DNA from 3 places in the Streptomyces chartreusis genome. Region 2 is predicted to be linked to each of the others. Evidence: riboswitches for the same ligand, from Rfam matches in the RefSeq annotation. Region 2 holds a riboswitch; each other region holds the start of a gene.
The links. Region 2 has a riboswitch for cyclic di-AMP ahead of CP983_RS11370 (M23 family metallopeptidase). Riboswitches for the same ligand answer to the same signal wherever they lie in the genome.
Positions count from the first base shown of each region.

Region 1: linked by a shared signal. The riboswitch ahead of CP983_RS06365 (LysM peptidoglycan-binding domain-containing M23 family metallopeptidase) and the one ahead of CP983_RS11370 (M23 family metallopeptidase) in region 2 are both predicted to bind cyclic di-AMP.
Region 3: linked by a shared signal. The riboswitch ahead of CP983_RS17965 (transglycosylase SLT domain-containing protein) and the one ahead of CP983_RS11370 (M23 family metallopeptidase) in region 2 are both predicted to bind cyclic di-AMP.

Region 1 covers NZ_CP023689.1:1,534,855-1,537,109, forward strand. Annotated here, with positions in the region: gene CP983_RS06365 (LysM peptidoglycan-binding domain-containing M23 family metallopeptidase) at 204-1,133, opposite strand; cyclic di-AMP (ydaO/yuaA leader) riboswitch at 1,138-1,303, opposite strand; gene CP983_RS06370 (alpha-galactosidase) at 1,603-2,255, opposite strand, start outside.
Region 2 covers NZ_CP023689.1:2,733,547-2,735,801, reverse strand. Annotated here, with positions in the region: gene CP983_RS11375 (M16 family metallopeptidase) at 1-580, shown strand, start outside; cyclic di-AMP (ydaO/yuaA leader) riboswitch at 794-959, shown strand; gene CP983_RS11370 (M23 family metallopeptidase) at 972-1,757, shown strand; gene CP983_RS11365 (GntR family transcriptional regulator) at 1,946-2,255, shown strand, end outside.
Region 3 covers NZ_CP023689.1:4,205,694-4,207,948, forward strand. Annotated here, with positions in the region: gene CP983_RS17960 (polyprenyl synthetase family protein) at 1-339, opposite strand, end outside; gene CP983_RS44955 (hypothetical protein) at 547-669, shown strand; cyclic di-AMP (ydaO/yuaA leader) riboswitch at 1,158-1,326, shown strand; gene CP983_RS17965 (transglycosylase SLT domain-containing protein) at 1,332-2,060, shown strand; gene CP983_RS17970 (HAD family hydrolase) at 2,113-2,255, opposite strand, start outside.

The sequences.
Region 1 (2,255 bases), 1.2 Mb from region 2:
TGATTCACCTTCGAATGTGACCTACGCGACCGTAGGAAAGGGTTGACGATCGGTGAGATAAGCCACTCCTAAAGTGTTCACCAAACGTGGAATAACCCTTTGAACAGGGGTGTTGTGGGCGCAACATACCGAAGGCCGGACCCGGGGATCGGGGTCCGGCCTTCGGCCGTGTGTCAGGCAGGTGGTTCTGGCGTGGCGCCGCGTCAGCCGATGGCGACACCCTTGGCGCGCAGGTAGGCGACCGGGTCCACGTCCGAGCCGTAGTCCGGCGTGGTGCGGATCTCGAAGTGCAGGTGCGGGCCGGTGACGTTGCCGGTCGCGCCGGAGAGGCCGATCTGCTGGCCCGCGGTCACGGTCTGGCCGCTGGAGACCGAGAGCGAGGACAGGTGGGCGTACTGGGCGTAGTAACCGTCGGCGAGCTGGATGACGACCTGGTTGCCGTACGCGCCGCCCCAGCCGGCCGAGACGACGGTGCCCGCGCCGACCGCCTTCAGCGGGGTGCCGGTGGCGGCGGCGAAGTCGACGCCGGTGTGGTAGCCGCTGGACCACATGCTGCCCGCGACCTTGTAGCCGGTGCCGAGGGAGGCGCCGGACAGCGGGGCGGAGAAGCCGTTGACGGTGCTGGTGGTCTCGGCGGCCGCGGTCGCCTTCTTCGGCGCGGCGGGCTTCGCGGCGGACGAGTCCTTCGCGGACGACTTGGACGCCGAAGAGGGCTTGGAGGGCGACGACTTGGGGGCGGTCGTCGCGGCCTTCTTGCCGCCGACGGCGAGCTTGAGACCCGGGTGGATCAGCGACGGGTCGGAGCCGACGGCCTCACGGTTGTCGGCGTAGAGCTTCTTCCAGCCACCGCTGACGTTCTGCTCGTCGGCGATCTTCGAAAGGTAATCGCCGACCTTCACCGAATAGGTCCGCACGTCCGCCTTCTTCTGGGCGGCCTTCTTGTCGGCGGCCTTCTGGCCGGCGATCGGAAGGGACTGAACGGCCTTTTCCGAAACGGACTGCGAGGGAGCGGCGTGGGCGCCGGTGGCTCCCATGAGGGGAAGAGCGAGAGCGGCGCCACCGGTTCCGGCGACGGCGATGGAGCGGGTGAAGCGCAGGGACTTCGGACGGCGATGCTTACCCTTCGCGGGCATGACGAATTCCTCTCCGGCGCCTGCGAGGTGAGCTGTCGGGTGCGGGCTGGAGATGCCCGGCCGCGCCGTGGCGCGACTTGACCCCTAGCCGTTCCGGAGACCGGAACAGGCGGTTGTACCTGTGGGTCCCCCGCTCCTGCCGTGCACGGGTGAGTTTGCGCGGAATCCGAGCGGCGGCAGGATTGGGCGTCCGTCCGGATTGGTGGCGAACGTAAGCGAGGAAGACGCATGGGAACAAGTGAGAGGTTCCGTCCGAATGCGTTCCTGTTGATCCCTTGTGGGAATTAGCCGTCACCGTGCGTGAAATATGGGACTGTCGTCCGACTCAAAGCCCCTTGAAAAGCCTATGAATTACGTGGACATGACGGGCGACGCACCGTCACGGCTATGACGCTCCTCACGTGACACTGCTCCAGCTTTCTTTATTGCAGAGCGAGTTGGAATGAAGACGCCAATTCGGACAGATCACCTAGATGCGACGGAGGCGAATAACTGCCGCATCGAGGTCACCCTTCAAGCCGGCCCGCAGTCCGTGATGCACCAATACGGCCCCTCGGTGAATTTCGCCCGTTTCAAGGCATTGATACGCAGCTGTCGGATCCAGACCCCGCAGCCGGAGCGCCGGAAGAGGCTCGCCGTAGCTCTGCGCCTGGAGCCAGGCCAGAACGACCGTTTCGCCCCCGAGCACGTACTGCACCGCGCTCAGCCCGCCCCGCGGAGGCCGCAACCGGTACAGGTCGCCGCGCTGCACCAGGGGCCGGATCTCCTTGTAGAGCGTCACCCACTCCCCGGCCTCGGCGAGCTCCTCCTCGGTCCACCGCGCGAGGTCGCCGCCGACCCCGAGCACCCCGGCCATCGCGCTCACGAAGCGGAAGCGCAGCGAGCTGGCACGGTGGTTGAGCATGGCGTTCGGGCTGTCGGTGACCCAGGCGGCCATGGCCCGGGCCGGGTGGATCTGGCTGAAGCCGTGCTGGATGGCGAGCCGGTCGAGCGGGTCGGTGTTGTCCGAGGTCCACACCTGGTCCGTACGGCCGAGCACGCCGAGGTCGATGCGCCCGCCGCCGCCCGAGCAGGACTCGAAGGCGACGCCGGGGTGAGCGGCGCGCAGCCGGTCCAGCAGGT
Region 2 (2,255 bases):
CCGCATCGGCCCCGACCGGCACGACCGTGTGTGGCCCGCTCAGGTGCTCGGCACCTACTGCCTCGGCGGCACCCTCACCTCACGCCTGGACAAGGTCCTGCGCGAGGAGAAGGGCTACACCTACGGTGTGCGGGCCTTCGGTCAGGTCCTGCGCTCCGCCCCGGAGGGCACGGGCGCGGCGATGCTCGCCATCAGCGGCTCCGTCGACACCCCGAACACCGGTCCGGCCCTGGACGACCTCTGGAAGGTCCTGCGGGGTGTCGCGGCCGAGGGGCTCACCGACGCCGAGCGGGACTTCGCCGTGCAGAACCTCGTCGGGGTGGCGCCGCTGAAGTACGAGACCGCGGCGTCCGTGGCGAACACGCTGGCCGACCAGGTCGAGCAGCACCTGCCCGACGACTACCAGGCGACGCTGTACCAGCAGCTGGCCGCGACCGGCACGGTCGAGGCCACCGCGGCGGCCGTGAGTGCCTTCCCGGTGGACCGTCTGGTGACGATCCTCGTCGGCGACGCGGCCGAGATCCGGGAGCCCGTCGAGGCCCTCGGCATCGGCGAAGTCAAGGTCGTGGCGGCCGAGTAGAGGACGGGCTCGCGCCGTCCGGCGCCACGCGCGTGCAGAGGCCCTGGTGACCCTTGAGTCACCAGGGCCCCCTTATGCCCGAATTGAGGGAGAGGTTGCCTGTCTGGTCTGTGGGATGCGCTACAAAAGCCGCGATCCGTTTGGGGATTGAAAGACGCCGCGTTTAGCGTCTTCCGGGCTGTCCGTCAGGCAGTGCGCCGCGCCCGCGGCACCGGACAGCCATCGCCGAGTCCCCGTAAGGCGCGAGCCTGGGGAGCCGGGGACCCACCCGTAGTCCCTGGGGTGAATCGGACGCCCGCGCGAGTCGCGAGGGGGCCCGTAGGAGACCTTCCTGCTCCGAACCCGTCAGCTAACCCGGTAGGCGAGAGGGAAGGAAAGGACCAGCCACTTCATGGCGTTCACCTGCGCCACGGGGAAGAACCGCCCCACCGGGAAGCACCGTAGGCCCGGCCGGTTCGAGCGCACCACCGCCCGCGCGGCCGGAGTCGCCGCGCTCACCGCCACCGGAGTCGTCGGCACTCTGGCCGCCCCCGCGCTCGCCGCCGAGCCCGCCGCGGAGCAGACCGGCCTCATACCCGTCATCTCCGTCGAGAACTCCATCGCGGCCCAGATCGACGCCCAGGCCATCGCCCAGGAGCGGGCCGCCGCGGAGGCCGCCGCCGCGAAGAAGGCCGCTCAGGAGGCCGCCCGCGAGAAGGCGGCCGCGAAGGCGAAGGCGGAGCGTGAGGCCAAGGAACGCGCCGCCCGCGAGGCCGAGCGCAAGCGCCTGCTGTCGTACGTCTCCCCGATCGCCGGCTCGTACGTCTCCACCGGCTACAAGTCCGGCGGCGCCGTCTGGTCCTCCGGCAGCCACACCGGCGTCGACTTCCACGCCGCCAGCGGCACCTCCGTCCACGCGGTCGGCTCCGGCACCGTCGTCGAGGCCGGCTGGGGCGGGGCGTACGGCAACAACATCGTGATCAAGATGAACGACGGCACGTACACGCAGTACGGCCACCTGTCGTCCATCGGCGTCTCGGTCGGCCAGACCGTCACCCCCGGCCAGCAGATAGGCCTGTCCGGCGCCACCGGCAACGTCACCGGGCCGCACCTGCACTTCGAGGCCCGCACGACGCCGGAGTACGGCTCCGACATCGACCCCGTCGCCTATCTGCGCGGGCACGGCGTGAACGTCTGACGCCACCGCCGCGCACCCTCGAAGCCCCGGCTCCCCGAGCCGGGGCTTTCGTTGTTTCCGGACGTTACGCTGACCAAAAAATATCCATGGATTCCGGCTCGCCGTCGGAAATTCCGGCCGATTGCAATAGAGTCCTCGAGAACACGTCATTCGTCGACGTTTCACGGGGATTAAGGCGGAGGTCGGTCATGCGTATTCCGGCGCACTCGGTGTGCACGGCGATCCGGGACGACATCGTCGCCGGTGTCTACGAGCGCGGCAGCCGGCTCACCGAGGAACTGCTCGCCCGCCGCTACGGCGTCTCCCGTGTCCCCGTGCGCGAGGCCCTGCGCACCCTGGAGGCGGAGGGCTTCGTGGTGACCCGGCGCCACGCGGGCGCGTGCGTCGCCGAACCGACCGAGCAGGAGGCCGCCGACCTGCTGGAGATGCGCGGCCTGCTGGAACCCCTGGGCGCCTCCCGGGCCGCCCAGCGGCGCACCGAGGCCCATCTGAAGGTCC
Region 3 (2,255 bases), 1.5 Mb from region 2:
CCAGCGGGCGTTCGCGCTGTCGACCCCGCGCCGTACGGCCGCCTCGTCCATCACGTCGTCGTGGTACAGCGTGGCCAGATGGGTGAGCTCGACGACGACGGCCGAGGGGACGACCCCCGGCGCGTACGGGTCCCCGAACTGGGCCGCGAGCATCACCAGCAGCGGCCGGAACCGCTTCCCACCCGCCCGCACCAGATGCTGGGCGGCCTCGGTGATGAAGGGGACCTCACTCTTGGTGGCTTCGAGCAATCCCTCCTCGACAGCCGCCAATCCGGCCTGGACATCGGCTTCCAGAGCCTGGTCCCGCACGCTCAGCCCGAACGGCCCGACGACGGTCACGAGGGGTCTCCTGTCTGCTGGTGTCCACTGGCTGTTACACGGTTTGTCGATAGGTCGCTGCCATCACTCAAGTCAGCGTATCCGGTCAGGTTTCGATCACCGATGCCGCCCACCCGTCCACCACGGGCGGTATCGGATCACGGCCGGTATGTTTTTGATCACCTGATAAGGCCGGATATCGATCGACTTATACGGAAGTAGCGAGCCGTGTCCCGAACCGGCCCCGCCGCCGTCCCGGCCGTCCCGGCCGCCCTCACCCATCTGACCTCCCCCGTCGACGGCCGGCTCACCGATCACACCCTCCGCCGGCCGGACGGAGGACTGCCATGACAACGACTCGCACCGCGCACGAGGTTCCACCCTCAGGGTCGACATATGCGCCCGGAAGCGCTGGCCATGGCGCGACGGAACTCCCCTTGCGCGCACGCACGTTGGACGGAACGGAGATCATCGCGAGGCGGTCCGCACGCAGGGCGAAGGCGCGCTTTTCCGTCCAGCACGGGAAAAACGGACTCCACGGACAGCCGGATAAAGGCGAGTTGGAGCCATTGCCCGATTTGCCGCTCTTGCGCCTGCCAGTGAGTTGGGTCACTCACGCCCGTCGACACACCCCTCCGACAGCATCCCTTCCCGCCTTGCCCCGAAAGCAAGTTGAGGATTAACAACCGCAAAGGATCAAGCGCCTCATTCGCCTCAGACCAAGGTCAAACTGCCCTACAGGTGACGACGGCACTTGTTCCGGGCATGTGCTCTCGCATACGTTCCCGCTCGTCGGGCGGACGCCTAATCCTGCCGCCGCCCGAGTCATCCACCCACGTAACTCACAAACGCACGGCAGGAGCGGGGGACCCAGGTAAGCCGCCGGACCGGACGCCTTCATGGCGCGCCGGCCCGGCTAGGGGTGAAGTCGCGCTGCCGCACGGTGGCCCGGCCGGGCATCTCCCGCCCGAACCCGACAGCTCACCTCGCAGGCGTCGGAGAGGAACAGCGCCATGCCCCGAGGCAAGCACCGCCGCCCCCGCACCACCCCGCTCACCCGCCGTGCCGTCATCGCCGGAACCAGCACCGCCGCTCTCGCCCTCCCCCTCCTGGGCGCGACCGCCGCAACCGCCGCCGAGCCCGCGACGGCGAAGGTCGGCTCCGTCGCGTACACCACCAAGAAGGGCGACACGCTCTACGGCATCGCCGACCGCTACGACTCCCAGGGCGGCTGGAAGCAGCTCTACAAGGACAACCGCAAGGCCATCGGCGACGACCCCCGGCTGATCCACCCGGGCACCGACCTGAAGGTCCGGGCGACCAAGAAGGTCAGCACGCCGGGCAAGACGGCCTCCAAGGCCGCCGCGCCCGCCAAGAAGTCCTCCGTCGCGCAGGCCACCCAGTCCTCCGTGAAGACGTTCCCGGACAACCTCGACGGCTGGATCCGCAACGCCCTGGACATCATGGGACAGAACGGAATCCCGGGTTCGTACGAGGGCATTCACCGCAACATCATGCGTGAGTCGTCCGGCAACCCGCTGGCCATCAACAACTGGGACTCCAACGCCGTGGCCGGCACCCCGTCCAAGGGCCTCCTCCAGGTCATCGACCCCACCTTCGCGGCCTACCACGTGCCGGGGACCGTGTACGACCCCTACAACCCCGTCGCGAACATCGTGGCCGCGTGCAACTACGCGGCCGACCGCTACGGCTCGATCGACAACGTGAACGGGCCCTACTAGAAGCAGCGGCCCTACGGGGAGCAGCGAGCCACCCATCGACGCGTATCACCCCTTACCGGGTGATACGCGTCAGGGTGTCCGCGAACAGTCCCTCCAGGACGACGGCGATGCCGTCGTCCTCGTTCGAGGCCGTGATCTCGTCGGCGACCGCCTTGAGTTCGGGGTGCGCGTTGGCCATCGCGACCCCACGGGCGG